DNA from 4 places in the Plantactinospora sonchi genome. Region 1 is predicted to be linked to each of the others. Evidence: riboswitches for the same ligand, from Rfam matches in the RefSeq annotation. Region 1 holds a riboswitch; each other region holds the start of a gene.
The links. A riboswitch is a leader RNA that binds a small molecule or an ion and turns the genes downstream of it on or off. The one in region 1 is predicted to bind S-adenosylmethionine.

Region 1 (4,205 bases):
GGCCGGCCTCGACCACCCGGCCACGGTCCATGAAGACGACCTGGTCGGCGACCTGTCGGGCGAACCCCATCTCGTGCGTGACGACCACCATCGTCATGCCCTGACCGGCCAGGTCCGCCATCAGCGACAGCACCCCCTTGACCAGTTCGGGGTCGAGCGCCGAGGTCGCCTCGTCGAAGAGCATCACCCGGGGCGACATGGCCAGGGCCCGGGCGATCGCCACCCGCTGCTGCTGACCGCCGGAGAGCCGCCCCGGACGTACGTCCGCCTTGTGACGCAGGCCGACCAGGTCGAGCTGGCGCAGCGCCACCTCGTCCGCCTCGTCCCGGGACAGCCCTCTGAGCTGCCGGAGGGCGAGGGTCACGTTGCGCAGCACGGTCATGTGCGGAAAGAGGTTGAACTGCTGGAACACCATCCCGATCTGCTGGCGCAGCTCATCGGGGTCACGGGTCAGCACGCTCTCGCCGTCCAGCAGGACGTCGCCGCGGTCGGGCTCCAGCAGCCGGTTGATCGTCCGGAGCAGGGTGGACTTCCCGGAGCCGGACGGCCCGATCACACAGGCGGTGTCGCCGCGCGCGACGTCCAGGTCGACACCGTGCAGCACCTTGTTGCGTCCGAAGGCCAGGTGCACGTCCCGGGTGGCGACACTCACCGACTCGAAGGCCCGACCGGCCGGTGGTGTCGCCGGGGCGGACGGCACCCCGGTCGCGGTGGTCAGTGTCATCGCGCCGATGTCCGCACCGGAACGATCGTCGCCGTGTCGGTCACCTCCGGACATCGGACGCTCCCTCCGTCGAAGTGGGTAGTGGGGTCTCGCCGGCCAGTGCCAGCGGATCCTCGGGATCCGGTCCACCGGCCCGGCCGTCCCGCAGCCGCCGGTCGACCCAGTTGACCAGGTGGGTGAGCGGCACCGTGATGGCCAGGTAGCACAGGCCGGCGAGCAGCAGCGCCGACTCGTTGCCGGTGTTCGCGGCGTAGTCCTGGCCGATCCGGAACAGATCCCGCTGACTGGCCACCAGGCCGAGGAAGTAGACCAGGCTGGAGTCCTTGATCAGGGCGATCAGCTGGTTGACCCAGGCCGGCAGGACCCGACGCACACCCTGCGGGATGATCACCAGGCGCATCGCGGCGGCGTGCGAGAGACCCAGGGCGCGGGTCGCCTCCAGCTGGCTGGCCTCCACGCTCTGGATGCCGGACCGGAAGATCTCCCCGATGTACGCCGCCGCGATCAGCGACAGCGCCAGGATGCCGAGCGGGTACGGGTTGGGCCCCCACCAGGCGAGCCCGAGGGGTGCCAACCCGACCCCGATCAACAGGATGGTGACGGCGGCCGGCAGTCCCCGGAACACGTCCGTGTAGATCCGCGCCGGCCAGCGCAGCCAACGGGACCGGGCCAGGCCCGCCACGGCCAGCAGCATGCCGAACAGGGTCCCCAGGATGGCCGAGACCAGTGCCAGCAGGAGGGTGTTGCGCAGCCCGACCGTGAGCATCTCGGGCAGTGCCTCGCGCATCGACTCAAGGTCGAAGAACGTCTCCCACAACGTCCTCAGGGTCTCCATCGCCTCACCTGTCTCTGGTCCGTCATCGGCTCTCCGTCACACGTCCGTCCGCCCCGCCGGCGGCCCGGTCTCCGCCACCGGACCGCCGTCCGGTGCGCGTCGGGGCCACCGGCGGGGTGGCGGTCAGGCTGCCGGCGTACCGGTCGGGCTGGCGGACGCGCCCTGGCCCGCCGGGGCGGTCGGCGTCGCGCCGGATCCCGCCTTCACCGGCGGGTACGTCACGGTGCCGCTGCCCGGCTTGAAAGTCTCCGGCACCGGCCGTCCCGGGTAGTACTGCTCCTGGAGCCGGGTCCAGGTGCCGTCCTGGATCACCTGGTCGAGTGCCTTGTTCAGCGCCTCCCGCAGCGGATCGTTCCCCTTGGCCACGGCGAACGCCGTCGGCGCCGAGCTGAGCTGCTTCTCGGCCAGCACGATCTTTCCGCCACTGTCCTGAGCGGACTTCTCGCCGATCTCGGCGGGCGAGATCCACGCGTCGGCGGTCTTCGCCTTGAGCTGGTTGATCGCGCCGTTGTAGTCCGGCACCCGGACCGGGTCGAGCCCCTCCTTGGTGGCGTAGTCGTCCTGGACGGTGCCCTGGACCACGACCACCCGCTTGCCCTTGAGCTGGGTGAAACTGGTGATCGGCGAGCCGGCCGGCACGTCGAGTCCGAAGTAGCCGAAGTCGTACCCGTTGGTGAAGTCGACCGTCTTCTTCCGTGCCTCGGTGATGGTGATGGACGAACTGCCGACGTCGTACTTGTGGTTGTTGACCTGGGCGAGCAGCGCGGAGAACTCGGTGCCCACGAACTCGACCTTCAGGCCCAGCTTCTCCGCCACGGCGGTCATCAGGTCGTTGTCGAAGCCGGTGAACTTCCCGTCCTTGAGGAAGACGTTCGGCGGGGCGTCGGTCAGCGTGCCGACCCGCAGGGTGCCCGGCTGGAGCAGGTCGTAGGGGTTGTCGGCGGCGTCTGCGGACGACGATCCGCCGCAGGCCGCGACGGCACCCAGCAGGGCGACGGCGGCGACACCGGAGAACAGGCGGGTGAGCAGAGGACTGTTGCGCATGTGCGGAAACTCCATGAAATGTCCGGCGGGACGCGTGCGGCCGCGACCCGTGGCACAACAGCCACAGGCGGCGACACGGCCCGGCTCAGAGGGGTGGGAAAGACGGTCGGAGATCCGCCGACCGGCGGTCGTGGTCGGTCAGGGCCATGACGGCGACGCCGTGGCGGACCGGATCAGTCGCGGTCGCGACAGAGCATGGTGCTGGTCCGGCAGAGGTCGACGTGTCGACGCCACCGGTGCCAGGTGACGTGCAGCCGGCTCGTCCGCTCGGGGTGGGTGGCACGCACTTCGGTTCCTCCATCGGTCCTGGCGGTAGCACCCGCACCCACCGGTGGGGGGTTGCTGCGACGTCGTCGAGCCAGGTCTCTCAGTCGCTCTGGATGGTCGCCGGTCAGCGTACTCAACCGCCCCCCGGACATTCCACCTGATCGGGGCAGCTGTGGCGCTCGTGACACGGCAGAAGTGTGAGGAAGGGCCCCTTCCTCTACCAAAAGCGATAAGAAGGGGCCCTTCCTCACCGGTCAGCGGCCCTCCACCAGATCCATCGCCCGGTAGATCCGCTGCTCGGAGATCGGGTACGGCGTACCGAGCGCCTGGGCGAAGACGTTGACCCGCAGTTCCTCGATCATCCAGCGGATCTCCCGGACCGCCTCCTCGCCCTGGCGTGCCGGGGGAAGGGCGGCCAACATCTCCTGGTACTCCTTCTGGACCTGGGCTATCCGGGCCTGCTGCTCCCGGTCCCGCCCCGGATTCTGTGGCAGCCGGTCGAGGCGTCGCTCGATCGCGGTCAGGTAGCGGGGCAGGTCGCCGAGGCGGGCGTAGCCGGTCTGGGTGACGAAGCCCCGGTGCACCAGGCCGGAGAGCTGGGCCCGGATGTCGGCGAGCGCGGACACCAGGGCCAGGCTGTTGGTCCGGCCCAGCCGCTGCTCGACCGTGTACGCGGCGGCCAGCACCCGGCGTACCCGGTCGACCACCGCGAAGGTGGTGTCGATCAGGTCCGCCCGGACCCGGTCACGGAGTGCGGCGAAGCCCTCGGCGTCCCAGGCCGGCCCGCCGGCGTCGGCGACCAGCTTGTCGACCGCCGCGTCGGCCGCGTCGTCGAGCAGGTCCTGCACGTTGCGGTGCGGGTTGCGGCTGAGCGCCAGCTTGGCCTCGTTGCTCAGCCGTCCCTGCAGGAACTTCGCCGGGGAGCCGAGGCTGAGCCGGAGCAGCCGCCGGGTGCCGGCCCACATCTGGCGCTGCTGCTCGCCCTCGGTCTCGAAGACCCGTACCGCGACGGTCTCGCCCTCGTCCGCCAGCGCCGGAAACGCCGTCACCAGGTAGCCGCCCCGGACCTGCTCTATCGAGCGGGGCAGGGTGCCGATGCTCCACTCCCGCAGTCCGGTCCGCTCCACGTCGGGCGCGGCGGCCGCGACCATCTGCCGTACCTGGGTGGTCAGCTGCCGTTGCAGCGCCGGCAGGCTCTTGCCCTCGGCGACCGTCCGCTGCCCGTCGTCGTCGACCACCCGGAAGGTGGGGCGCAGGTGTGCCGGCAGCTTCTCCAGGTCCCACGCCTCCCGGGGCACGGTCACCCCGGTCAGCCGACGCAGCTGGTGGGTCACC
Region 2 (4,205 bases), on a different contig from region 1:
CGGCCCACGTCGTGGTACTTCGCCTTCACCCGGTCCAGGTAACGCCGCGCGGTGGCGGGCTGGATGCCGACCTTGCGCGCCGCCGCGGTCAGGGTCATCCCCGACGCGTACGCGACGAGCACCGCCCGCTCCTGCGGGGCGAGCCGGGGCCGGTCCGGACGGGTGTCGGACGACCAGGCGAAGGCGAGTTCGGGGGAGTGCGCGATCTCGCCCCGGGCGACGGTACGGATCGCGTCGGCGAGCGTCGGCAGGTCGTGGTCCTTGGTCAGGTATCCGGACGCCCCGGCCCGCATCACGTCGACCCCGTGCACCACGTGCGGTACGACGCTCACCACCAGTACCGCCCGACCGGTCGAGACGAGTCGGTGGACGTTGTCGACGGGTGCCGAACCGTCCGCCAGGAGCAGATCCAGTACCACCACGTCGGCGGGTTGCCGCTCGGCGGCGAGCAGTCGGTCGACGGTCGGAGCCGCGCAGTTGAGCCGCAGGTCGGGTGCGGATTCGAGCCAGGCGGCGACGCCGTCCAGCAGCATCCGGTCGTCGTCGACGACCGAGACGGAGATCAACGACACTCCCTGGCACCTCACCCTCGGCGGCGATCGCGACGTCGGGATCGATGGATGGCGGGACCCGGATCGTAGACCGGCGGTTGTGCACCGTCAAGACAGCACTTCTGCACTCTGGCCCCGAATCGCCACGATACGTGACCATCGCCGCAAAGCCCGGGACACCTGTGCGGGACCGCCCTGCCCGCTCGGCCGGGTCCGGGGCCGGTCCGGTGGGTGACCGGACGGCACCGGGCCGCTCGGCCGAACGCGCCGACGGGCTCGCCGACGGCGACGAGCGGGAGCGGGACGTGATCGAACGAGACGTACGGGTCGAACCGGCCGGGTCGACGGGTCGTCCGCCCGGCGGAGCGACGCGGGGAGGCACCCGGTGAACGCGGCCCCGGCCGGCTTCGTGGAGCTGGTCCGCGCGGCGGTGGCCGCCGGCCGGCCGGCCCGGGTGCCGGTCACCGGCACCAGCATGCTGCCGGCGCTGCCGGCCGGCGTGGTGCTGGTCGAGACGGCCAACTGGGACGAACTGCGCCCGGGCGACGTGGTCGCCTTCGAGTACGAGCGGAACCTCGCCGTGCGCCGTCTGGTCGCGCACCTCGGCGACCGGTTGCTCACCGCCGGGGACAACCTCCCGTTGTACGACCCGCCGGTGCCCCGCCACGCCCTGGTCGGGCGGGTGTCCGGGGTTCCGGACGAGCCGCCGCGCGGATTGTCCGGCGGTCTCAAGGGCTGGGGCGGCCGGCGGCCGGTGGCACCGCCGCGTGGTGTCACCCTGTGGCTCGCCGGCGCGGCGGCCAGGTCGGTCGACGAACGTGACCACCCGGCGCCGGAGACCGGGGTTGTCGACGGGGTGCTCCGGGTACGCCACCTGGCGGGCGGGACGCTCGACCCGGACCGGTTGGCCCGCGCCGTCCACGCCCTGCCCGGTACGACCATCGGCATCTCCGCCACGGCGGTACGCGGGGTGGCGGGGCTGCGGACCGGACTGGTGGAGCCGGAACCGCGTCCCCCGGCACGGCTCGACATCGTGCTCGGCTGCGGGTACGGCCTCCCGTCGCCTTCCGCCCGACCCGGGCCCGTCCTCCCGCCCGACGCGGTACGACACCACCTGCGGGTCGGCCCGCCGCTGTGCGACATCCCGGCGCCGGTGGCGGTCCGGGCGGTACTCGCCGCGTTCGGCGTCGGTGTGCCGTACGCGTTGGCGGCGGCTGCCGGTGCGCGGGTGGCCGTACCGGTCGGTGCCCGCTGACCGTTTCCACGGTCGGGCCGTACGCCGCTGCGGTGGCGGTCCGGGCCGGAGTTCGGCGTGCCCTCGGGCGGGCCGCTGCCGGGTCCGGAGGACGCCCGGCGGTGTCGTCGGGTCGGTGACCGCCGCCGCCCGATGACGACCGGGATCTAGCTCACAGGGTCAACGTGCCCCGGGACACAGGGCCGGGCGGACCCGTAGACTGTGCGGACAACTTCATACCTCATCCAGAGGGGCTGAGGGATACGGCCCGTTGACGCCCCGGCAACCACTTCGCTGTCTCGATGACGAGGCCTCGCGAGGCAGGTGCCAATTCCGTCCCCGCCGCGCCGTGCGGCGCAGGGAAAGATGAGAGGACGGCCTCGCCATGACGTCGATCATCGACGCGACCCACACCCAGACCTCCCCGGTGGCCCCGAACCCGGCCCGTGTCCTCGTCTGTCGCGGCTGTGGCACCGAGTACCCGCTCGTCGCGCAGCACGCCTGTTACGAGTGTTTCGGCCCGCTGGAGGTCGGCTACGACCCGGCCCTGCTGGCCCGGGTCACCCGCGCGCAGATCGAGTCCGGTCCGGACAACCTCTGGCGGTACGCCGCCCTGCTGCCGACGGGTCAGGACCCGAGCACCCGGGTCACCCTCGACCCCGGCATGACTCCGCTGGTGCCGGCCGCCGGCCTCGCCGCCGAGCTGGGCATCCGGGCACCGCTCTGGGTCAAGGACGACAGTGGCAACCCCACCCACTCGTTCAAGGACCGGGTGGTGTCGGTGGCGTTGACCGCCGCCCGGGGGCTCGGCTTCACCCGGTTCGCCTGCGCGTCGACCGGCAACCTGGCGAACTCGGTCGCCGCGCACGCCGCCCGGGCCGGCGTACCCTCCATCGTCTTCATCCCCGGTGACCTGGAGCAGGGCAAGGTGATCACCACCGCGGTCTACGGCGGTGACCTGGTCGCGATCGACGGCTCGTACGACGACGTCAACCGGCTCTGCGGCGAACTGGTCGAGACCGACGAGTTCGAGGACACCGCGTTCGTCAACGTCAACGTCCGGCCGTACTACGCGGAGGGTTCCAAGACCCTCGGGTACGAGGTCGCCGAGCAGCTCGGCTGGCGGATCCCGGCGCAGGTGGTGATCCCGATGGCCAGCGGCGAGCTGCTCACCAAGATTGACAAGGCGTTCAGCGAGCTGGTCGAGATCGGACTGGTCGAGGCGCCGGCGAACGGCTGGAAGGTGTTCGGCGCCCAGTCGGCCGGCTGCAACCCGATCGCCGCCGCACTGCACGCCGACACCGACGAGATCATCCCGGTCCGGCCGACCGGCATCGCGAAGTCGCTCAACATCGGCGACCCGGCAGCCGGCCTCTACGCCCTGGAGGCGGTACGCCGTACCGGCGGCTGGATGGAGTACGTCGACGACGACGAGATCAGGGACGGGATCAGGCTGCTGGCCCGGACCACCGGGGTCTTCGCCGAGACGGCCGGCGGGGTCACCGTCGCGGTACTCAGGAAGCTGGTGGAGAACGGTCGACTCGACCCCGACGCGGAGACCGTCGTCTACAACACCGGCGAAGGGCTCAAGACCCTCGACGCGGTGGCCGGCCAGGTCGGGCCGACGTACCGGGTCAAGCCGTCGCTGCGCGCGGTGCGCGACGCCGGCCTGCTGGGCTGATTTTCCAAAAAACTTGCGCCATGTGTTCGCGTGGCGACCGAGCAGATGCACGTGCAACTTGCAGGTGAGATCCGTTCGGTCGCCCCGGACCGGGTCCGTCCGTCCGTCATGGATGCGGTGCGTAGCTGCTGTTTTGCCACGGGTGACGAAAACACCCCGACGGGGGCTTGACGATTGCATCTGCAGGACGCAAGATGCTCCGTGCGGGAGGGCGCTTCGCCGTAGACTTTCAAAGCTCTTACGACCCAGCGCCGGAGGCGTTGTGCGGGCGTCCCTCCCGACCAAATCTTCTTCAGCCGGCTGACGTCGGCGATCGACCGGCATACCCCGTCGATCCGGGTGCAGTCGCCGGTCCCGTGTTCAACGACGATCCGCCCGCCCGGGCAACGGGGATAATCGGTCGCGTTTTCGCCGCCGCTTCGGCACCCTCGGGGTCATGGACATCGTGGTCACCGCCTTCGATCCGGGCGACGACGCCGCCGTCGAGCAGGCGTACGGGATCCACGCCGAGGTCTGGGCGGCTGAGCAGCCGGACGCGGCGCCGTACTGTCGTCAGCGTTTTGTCGGCGGACTCCGGAACCCGATGCCGGGTGACGAGCAACGACACATGCTGGCGTATCTCGACGGCGTCGCCGTCGGCTACCTGGAGATCCGGCTACCGCAGCTCGAGAACCGGGAGAACGCGACGGTCGTCCTCTCGGTGCGGCCGGCCCACCGTCGGCAGGGTGTCGGCCGCGTG
Region 3 (4,205 bases), on a different contig from region 1:
ACCTCCCGGCTGTGAGAACTCATCCGCACCTCCCGCTGTGGAAGCTTGGCCTCCCTACCGTAGCCGGACCGGTACAGCCCGGCTCGGCGCGCATGACCCGCCCGGCACGGGTGACCGGCGTGCGGGTGAGCCGGGGCACGGTCAACGGGCGCGACACGGTCGACGGGCCCGGCCGGCTGACCAGGTCGGGGCGGGCGGCGGGGGCCGAGGAGGCGCAGGTCGACGCGACGGCGGGGCACGGTACCGTTTTGCGACGTGACCGCCGACGTGAACAACGACAACGGGCTGCCCATCCGCCTGCTGCACGACCGGGTGCTGGTGCGTACCGAGGGCGGTGAGGGTGAACGGCGCTCGACCGCCGGCATCGTCATCCCGGCGACCGCCTCGATGGGGCGCCGCCTGGCCTGGGCGACCGCGGTGGGTGTCGGTCCGAACGTCCGATCCATCGTCTCCGGCGACCGGGTGCTCTTCGACCCGGACGACCGCTCCGAGGTGGAACTGCACGGCCGGGAGTACGTCCTGCTCCGCGAACGCGACGTGCACGCGGTGGCCGCCCAGCGGGTCGAGAACGACTCCACCGGCCTCTACCTCTAGAAACCCCCGGGTGGCCGGTACGGCGGGTAGGGCGGGCTGCCCCCCGGCGGCGCCGACGGCCCGCCCGTCCCGTACGGCGCCGGTGGGCCGTAGCCGCCGAAGGCCGGCGGATGGCCGGCCGGCACCAGCACCACGGGGATCGGCACCACCGGCTCGCTCGGCGCCTCCACGGTCCGCCTGGTCCCGTCCGGGAACGTCAGGTGGTAGCGGGCCCCGTCCCAGAACCCGGGCGGCGCCTGCGGATCCCGCCCGACGAAGACCTGCCGAGCCGCCTGCAACTCGTCGAGCAGGCGCCGCTCCTCGGCCACCGAACGGGCCAACGCCGCCGGCTTGGCGTCCAGCCCTCGCACCATCCCGTCCCGCAGCAGCGCCAACCGGGTGGCGGCGTACTGGAACGCGCGCATCGCCCGCAGGCCGTCCGGGCCGGCCACCCGGCGGGCCCACTGCCGGGCCGCGTGCCGCCGGCCGAGGCTGCTCATCGCGGCGACCTCCGGCGGCGTCAACCAACCCGTGCGTACGTAGTCGGGCAGCCGTCGCTCGGTGAGCCGGCCCTCCCAGCCACGCAGCCAGATGGCCAGCCCGACCATGCCCAGGAAGATCGGCACCATCAGGCTGATGTAGCTGTAGAGCATGATCAGCGGCTGACCGGTCTGCTCGACGAGGGTGGGTGCCAGGTTCCAGGTGCCGTGCAGGATCATCGCCAGCAGCAGACCGGCCAGCGGGGCGGTGATCCGTACCGCCCGGTCGGCCGAGCGGGCCGCGATGCCCAGCCCGACCCCGGTCATCGCGGTGAAGAGCGGGTGGGCGAAACCGCTGATCAGGACCCGGGAGATGAAGACCGCGAAGAGGTTCATCGTGCCGGTGGCCGGCCCGTACTGGCTGGCGCCCTCGGCGTAACCGAGTCCGCCGAGGTAGAGGATGTTCTCCACCATCGCGAACCCGATCGCCGACATGCCACAGTAGACGATTCCGTCGGTGATGCCGGACCACTCCCGACGCCGGAAGAGCAGCAGCAGGATCGGGCCCAGCGCCTTGGTCAGCTCCTCGATGAACGGTGCGACCAGCACCGCCACCAGCGAATCCGACAGACCGGCGGAGTGGAACAGGTCCGCCGCGAACCCGTTCACGTTCAGCGAGGCGTACGTCGACACCGCCGCGCCCCAACCGAAGCAGAAGACGAGGTACTTGACCGGCTCCGGCTCGTACCGGTCGAGCCAGAGGAAACAGGCGACCAGGACCGGCACCGGCACGATCGCCGCGACCAGCCCGACCGCCAGGGCGGTGTAGCCGAGCCGCTCGCCGAGGGTGAGCAGCATCGCCACCGCGCAGCCGGCGATCAGCAGGATCACCCCGACCAGGACCAGGATGCGGCGCCAGCCCAGCCCGGACCGCGACCGGACCCGGACCACCGGCAGTCCGCCGGGCGGTGCCGGCGGGAACGCTGCCGGCGGAACCGGTGGTGGCGCGGATGTCGGCGCACCGGGCGGCGGGGTGTCGACCATGACGTCAGCGTAGTCACATTCGGAAGCGCCTGGTCGTGCCAGTTCCCGTCCGGCTATGCTCGGCGGCAGGTCACGAGTGCCAGCGTTCAGCCCCGGCTTGCTGGCCGGCAACCCTCGTCGAGGTTCGCGGTGGGGTGCCCCGGGTGATGACCGGGCCTGGTCGCACAGCCGCGCCAGGCAAGCGCGGGCCCCGACCCATCCCGCTCCGGGGTCCCTGGACTGCCGGAGGTATCCCGATGAGCACCACTGTCGCACCCCCTGCCCGCCGTACCGCGCCCGCCGACCTGGCACCGGACCCCGTTGCAGCGGTGACGGCCCCCGGCCGGCCCGCGGACGCGCCGGCCGACAGCACGGCGGCGGCGGCGCTGGCCACCGACAGCACCGTCGCGGCGCTGGCTGCCGGCAGTACGGCGGCGGCCGCCGGGCCGCTCGACGTGCTCGGCGTGCCGGGCCAGATCAACCTCGACTACGCCGCCACCGCGCCGTGCGCCCGGGCCGCCGCCGACGCGGTCGCCGAACTGCTGCCCTGGTACGGCAGCGTGCACCGGGGCGCCGGAGCGCTGTCCCGACGCAGCACCCTCGCCTACGAGCGTTCCCGGGAACGGGTCGGCGACTTCCTCGGCGTCCGCGCGGACGACCACGTCATCTTCACCCGCAACACCACCGACGCGCTGAACCTGCTGGCCCGCGCCCTGCCGGCCGGCACCCGGGTGGTCACCTTCGGCGGCGAGCACCACGCGAACCTGCTGCCGTGGCCGGCCGGCGCGGTCCGGTTGCCGGTACCCGGGTCGCCCGCCACGGCCGTCCGGTCACTCGACGCCGCCCTCCGGGAACTGCGCCGGGGCGCCACCGAGGCGGTACCGATCCTGGTCGCGGTGACCGGGGCCAGCAACGTCACCGGGGAGGTCTGGCCGGTGGCGGAACTGGCCCTGGTCGCCCACCGGTACGGCGCGCGGATCGCCCTGGACGCTGCCCAACTCGCCCCGCACGCCCCGGTCGACCTCGCCGCTCTGGACGTGGACTACGTGGCGGTCTCCGGACACAAGTTGTACGCGCCGTTCGGGATCGGCGTACTGGCCGGGCGGTCCGACTGGCTGGACGCGGCTCCGCCGTACCTGGCCGGTGGCGGGGCCACGCTGGCGGTCGGGGCGGCCACCCACGACGTACGGTGGACGACCGGGCCGGCCCGACACGAGGCGGGCACCCCGAACCTGCTCGGCGCGGTCGCGCTGGCCGCCGTCTGCCAGGCGCTGGAGGCCGCGGACCGGACCGCGCTGCACCTCCACGAGCAGGCGCTCCTCGCCCACCTGCGGGCCGGGCTCGCCGCGCTGCCGGAGGTGTGCGAACTTCGTACCTTCGCCGCCGAGGCGCCCCGGGTCGGCATCGTGTCGTTCGTGGTCGCCGGCCGGGACTCGGCCGAGGTCGCGGCGGAACTCGCCCAACGGTGGCAGATCGGGCTCCGGGACGGGTTGTTCTGTGCCCACCCGCTGGCCCGGCGACTGCTCGCCGAGGCGGCCAGCCGGAACGGGCGGGCCGACCTGCCGGCCACCGCGCTGCGGGCCAGTATCGGCCTGGGCACCACCCGCCGGCACGTCGATCACCTGCTCGCCGCCCTGGCCACCCTCACCGACGCGAACTGAGCCGAACGGCCGGCATCCCGGATCGGCGCCCTGAGCCGGCCGGCCGGCGTCCCGGATCGGTGCCCTCAACCGGGCATCCGGGCGGACGGCGTCGTGAGCCGGCCGGACAGGCGGGAATCGCCCCGAGGCTGGTCGGACGGTCAACTGCGCCGCTGACCGCCCGACCGGGCCGCATCGGCAGCGGCCTGGGCGGCGTCTCCGGCGTGTCCGCCGGCCGCCAGCCGCACCAGCCGGTTCGCCTCGGTCCGCTCGATTCCGGTCGCCCGGAGCAGGTCGCTGCCGGTGGTCCGGACCTGCGCGATCACCACGCTGCCGGAGAACCCGACCCCCTCGTCGTACGCCCGGCCGGCCTGCCCGATCGCCTGCAGAGCCTGCTCCCGCGCGGCCTCCGGCTGGATGCCGATCCCGAGATCCCGGCGGAGCATCTTGACCGCCTCGGCGAGCAGCGCCACCGCGTTCGCCATCTCCT
Region 4 (4,205 bases), on a different contig from region 1:
GCCACCGCGCCCGATTCGTAGCCGAGGAGGATCCCGGTGTTCTCGTCGACCCCCTCCGGGCTGATCTTCGCCCAGGCGCGGATCTCGTCCGGTACGCCGAGCAGCAGGTGCGCCAGGCTGACCGGATAGACCCCCAGGTCCAGCAGCGCACCGCCGCCGAGCGCCCGGGCCCGCATCCGGTGTTCCGGCGGGAACGGGCCGGCCACGCCGAAGTCCGCCTGCACGGTCGTCACCTCGCCGATCGCGCCGTCGTCGATCAGCTCCCTGACCCGACGTACGACCGGATTGCACCGCATCCACATCGCCTCCATCAGGAAGCGGTTGTTCGCCCGGGCGGTGTCGATCAGCTCCCGGGCACCGGCCAGGTCGAGGGTGATCGGCTTCTCCACCAGCACCGCCCGGCCGGCGGCGAGACAGGTCATCGCCGCGTCGTGGTGGGCGGCGTGCGGGGTGGCGACGTACACCACGTCGATGGTGTCGTCGGCGGCCAGCTCCTGCCACGACCCGTACGCCTGTGGGATGCCGTGCCGCTCGGCGAAGGCGTGGGCGGTGTCGGCCGTACGGGAGCCGACCGCCACCACCTCCGCGTCCGGCAGCAGGCGGAGATCTTCGACAAAGGTCCTGGCGATGTTGCCGGTGGCGAGGATGCCCCAACGTGTCATGGGTGGGACGGTAACCGAGCCGGTCGCCGGCACCGGACGGGCCGGGCAAGATCGTGGCCCCCGTCCCCCGGCACTACCCTCGCAGCATGCCGAACCACAGCGCCGGGAAACTGATCTTTCCCGCCGAGGAGTCCTTCGTCGCACGGGCCCGCCGGTTCCACGCCGAGGGTCGGCCGCCGGCACCGGCCCGACGGGCGGCGACCGTACCGCTGCTCCGGCCCGACCCGTCCGGTGGTGACGGCTTCGAGGTCTACCTGATCCGCCGGGCCGCCCGGATGACCTTCGGCGGCATGTACGCCTTCCCCGGCGGCAGCGTCGACCCGGCCGACTCGTCGGCCGACCTGGACTGGGCCGGCCCCGGGCCCCGACAGTGGGGTGACCGGCTCGGGCTGCCGCCGGCCGAGGCGCAGGCACTGGTCTGCGCGGCGGCCCGGGAGGTCTTCGAGGAGGCCGGGGTACTGCTCGCCGGCCCGCACCCGGACGAGGTGCTCGGCGACGTGAGCGGTGACGACTGGGAGCGGTGCCGGCAGGCACTGGTCGACGGGCGGACCAGCTTCGCCGACCTGCTCCGGGACTGCCGGCTCACCCTCCGCTCCGACCTGCTGCTGCCGTGGAGCCGGTGGGTCACGCCGGAGTTCGAGGCGCGGCGCTTCGACACGTACTTCTTCGTCGCCCTGCTGCCGGAGGGGCAGCTCACCCGGGACGTCTCCGGCGAGGCCGACCAGACGCGCTGGCTGTCGCCGGCCGACGCGGTGGCCAGGGCGGACGCGGGGGAGCTGACCATGCTGCCGCCGACCCGGGCGACGCTGAGGGAGATCGCGGACTGTGTCGACCTGGCCGGGTTGCCGGCCGCCGCCGCCCGGCGGGACCCGACCCGGCCGCTGATGCCCCGGCTGGAGTCCACCCCCGACGGTGGTGCCCACTTCCTGGTCGACTGACGGGTCAGGCTGCGCATCCGTCAGCCGGTCGTCTCAACCGGTCGCCTCTGCCGGTCACCTCTGCCGGTCACCTCGGCCCGGTAGCGCTCGATCCGCCGCCGGTCGAGCTCGTCGGCCTGCTGTCGGTGGTACACGACGACGGCGCGGTCCCACGCGGCCGGCCGAGCCCGTTTCCGGGACTCTCCCGGCCGGTGTCCCGTGCTACCGTGCTCGGCACAGGTCATGAGTGCCAGCGCGAAGCCCCGGCTTGCTGGCCGGCAACCCTCCGTTCGCGGGCGGGGTGCTCCGGGTGAGGACCGGGTTCGACACGCAGTGTCGGGCAAGCCGCGAAATGGAGGGTCGCGTGTCAGTCGTCGTCACACACCACAGGGCCGGGTCCTCGGCTGGGAAAAGCGCGCGGATCGGAGTGTGCCCATGACGGCGCCGCTGCGGTTCCGTGCCGCCGGGCCGGACGACGCCGCGCGGATCGCCGGGCTGCACGCCGACAGCTGGCGTCGCCACTACCGGGGCGCCTACGCCGACTCTTATTTGGACGGCGACGTCGAGGCCGAACGCCGGGTGGTGTGGTCGGGCCGCCTGGCGGCGTCGGGCGGTACCGGGACACTGCTCGCCGAGCAGGGGGAACGGCTGGTGGGCTTCGTCCACGTCGTCTTCGACGACGATCCACGGTGGGGGAGCCTCGTCGACAACCTGCACGTCGTACCCGATCGACACCGCACCGGCGTCGGCACCCGGCTGCTGGCCCGGGCCGCCCGGGCCGTCACCGAACAGGCGACCGGCACCGGGTTGTACCTCTGGGTGTTGGCGCAGAACGCCGCGGCGCAGGCGTTCTACGCCGCGCGGGGCGCGACCCACGTGGAGACGGCCACGGTGGGGCCGCCCGGTGGCGATCCCACCCGGCTGAACGGCACGCCCCGCAAACTGCGGATGGTGTGGGCCGACGCCGCGTCGCTGTGCCCGCTCCCCGAACGTCGCTGACCAGCGTCTGCTTGCGGCGCGGCGAGGCCGGTACGCGAAGCTCAGTGGATCTTGCGGTGGCGTGCTCTGGTAGGTTCCGCGAAATGGACGCCCCCGGCCACGACGCGCTGATCACCGCAGCCCAGCAGGTCCTCAAACCCCATTCCGTGCCTGGCTACGGTGGGTCGAGCCGACGCATGGGCCAGGTGGCGTCGACCCTGGTCACGACGAACGGCAACGCCTACTCCGGGGTCTGCGTCGACACCGGATCCGGTACCGGCTTCTGTGCGGAGCACGCGGCGATCGCCGCCATGGTCACCGCCGGCGAGTACCGGATCGCGAAGATCGTCGCCGTGTACCGCGACGAGGCGGGAACGCTCTACGTGCTTCCGCCGTGCGGACGGTGTCGGGAGTTCATCCGCCAGATCGACCCCGCCAACCTGGAGGCGGAGGTGGTCCTCGGCCGGACCGAGTCCGCGAAGCTCCGCGACCTGCTGCCCCGCACCGACTGGCCCGCCCCGGTCGACATCACCCCGGTCGACATCGACCAGCTCACCGGCAGCTGAGCAGCGCGCTGGGCCCGGGTGTCAGGAGGGGGCCCTTCCTATACAAAAAGCGATAGGAAGGGCCCCCTCCTGACAGGTCAGCCGAAGCGGCCGGTGATGTAGTCCTCGGTCTTCTTCACGCTCGGGTTGCTGAAGATCTTTTGGGTGTCGTCGTACTCGATGAGTCGGCCCGGGTCGCCGGTCCGCTCGATGGAGAAGAACGCCGTCCGGTCCGAGACCCGGGCCGCCTGCTGCATGTTGTGCGTCACGATGATGATCGTGTAGCGGTCCTTCAGCTTGAACATCAGGTCCTCGATCGCCAGGGTGGAGATCGGGTCCAGTGCCGAGCAGGGCTCGTCCATCAGCACGACCTGCGGCTCGACCGCGATGGTCCGGGCGATGCAGAGCCGCTGCTGCTGACCGCCGGACAGGCCCGCGCCGGGCTTGCCGAGCCGGTCCTTGACCTCGTCCCAGAGGTTCGCCGAGCGCAGTGCCCGCTCGGCCGCCTCCTCCAGGATCGACTTCTTGCGTACGCCGTTGAGCCGCAGCCCCGCGACCACGTTGTCGAAGATCGACATGGTCGGGAACGGGTTCGGCCGCTGGAAGACCATGCCGATCATCCGGCGGACCGCGGTGACGTCCACGTCCCGCTCGTAGATGTCCTCGTCGTCGATGGTGAGCCGACCGTCGACCCGGGCCCCCGGCAGCACCTCGTGCATCCGGTTGATGGACCGCAGGAAGGTCGACTTGCCGCAGCCCGAGGGGCCGATCAGCGCGGTGACGGTCTTCGGCTCGACGGTGAGGTTGATGTTCTCGATAGCTTTGAAACCACCGTAGTAGGCGGTGACGTTGGTCGCTTCGATGCGCTTGGCCATGATGATTTTTTCCTCCTCCGGTCAGCGGCCGAACCGGTTGCGGCGGGCCAGCAGTTTCGCCGCGATCGTCAGGACCAGCACGAGGGCGACAAGGGTGAGCGCCGCCGCCCAGGCACGGGCCGGGGCGTAACGCGACGCGTCCCCGGCCTGCTGGTAGACGAAGAGCGCCAGTGACGACTGGTTGTTCTCGAACGGGTTGAAGTTGATCGCCGCGCCGCCGCCGGCCAC

Region 2: it holds a riboswitch for S-adenosylmethionine, as region 1 does, so the genes downstream of both, thrC (threonine synthase) here and V1633_RS11395 (ABC transporter substrate-binding protein) in region 1, are expected to answer to the same signal.
Region 3: it holds a riboswitch for S-adenosylmethionine, as region 1 does, so the genes downstream of both, V1633_RS12195 (aminotransferase class V-fold PLP-dependent enzyme) here and V1633_RS11395 (ABC transporter substrate-binding protein) in region 1, are expected to answer to the same signal.
Region 4: it holds a riboswitch for S-adenosylmethionine, as region 1 does, so the genes downstream of both, V1633_RS12250 (GNAT family N-acetyltransferase) here and V1633_RS11395 (ABC transporter substrate-binding protein) in region 1, are expected to answer to the same signal.

Annotation. Positions count from the first base shown of each region.
Region 1 is NZ_JAZGQK010000008.1:11,577-15,781, forward strand. Features, by position in the region: gene V1633_RS11385 (amino acid ABC transporter ATP-binding protein) at 1-778, opposite strand, end outside; gene V1633_RS11390 (amino acid ABC transporter permease) at 765-1,559, opposite strand; gene V1633_RS11395 (ABC transporter substrate-binding protein) at 1,683-2,603, opposite strand; SAM riboswitch class I at 2,898-2,990, opposite strand; gene hrpA (ATP-dependent RNA helicase HrpA) at 3,125-4,205, opposite strand, start outside.
Region 2 is NZ_JAZGQK010000010.1:4,842-9,046, forward strand. Features, by position in the region: gene V1633_RS12110 (response regulator) at 1-572, opposite strand, end outside; gene V1633_RS12115 (S24/S26 family peptidase) at 937-1,806, shown strand; SAM riboswitch class I at 2,024-2,158, shown strand; gene thrC (threonine synthase) at 2,171-3,466, shown strand; gene V1633_RS12125 (GNAT family N-acetyltransferase) at 3,903-4,205, shown strand, end outside.
Region 3 is NZ_JAZGQK010000010.1:26,409-30,613, reverse strand. Features, by position in the region: gene V1633_RS12210 (AI-2E family transporter) at 1-23, opposite strand, end outside; gene V1633_RS12205 (GroES family chaperonin) at 256-594, shown strand; gene V1633_RS12200 (PrsW family intramembrane metalloprotease) at 591-2,096, opposite strand; SAM riboswitch class IV at 2,165-2,286, shown strand; gene V1633_RS12195 (aminotransferase class V-fold PLP-dependent enzyme) at 2,333-3,736, shown strand; gene V1633_RS12190 (FUSC family protein) at 3,877-4,205, opposite strand, start outside.
Region 4 is NZ_JAZGQK010000010.1:38,416-42,620, forward strand. Features, by position in the region: gene V1633_RS12240 (Gfo/Idh/MocA family protein) at 1-662, opposite strand, end outside; gene V1633_RS12245 (NUDIX hydrolase) at 749-1,600, shown strand; SAM riboswitch class IV at 1,819-1,932, shown strand; gene V1633_RS12250 (GNAT family N-acetyltransferase) at 2,015-2,578, shown strand; gene V1633_RS12255 (cytidine deaminase family protein) at 2,662-3,123, shown strand; gene pstB (phosphate ABC transporter ATP-binding protein PstB) at 3,201-3,977, opposite strand; gene pstA (phosphate ABC transporter permease PstA) at 3,999-4,205, opposite strand, start outside.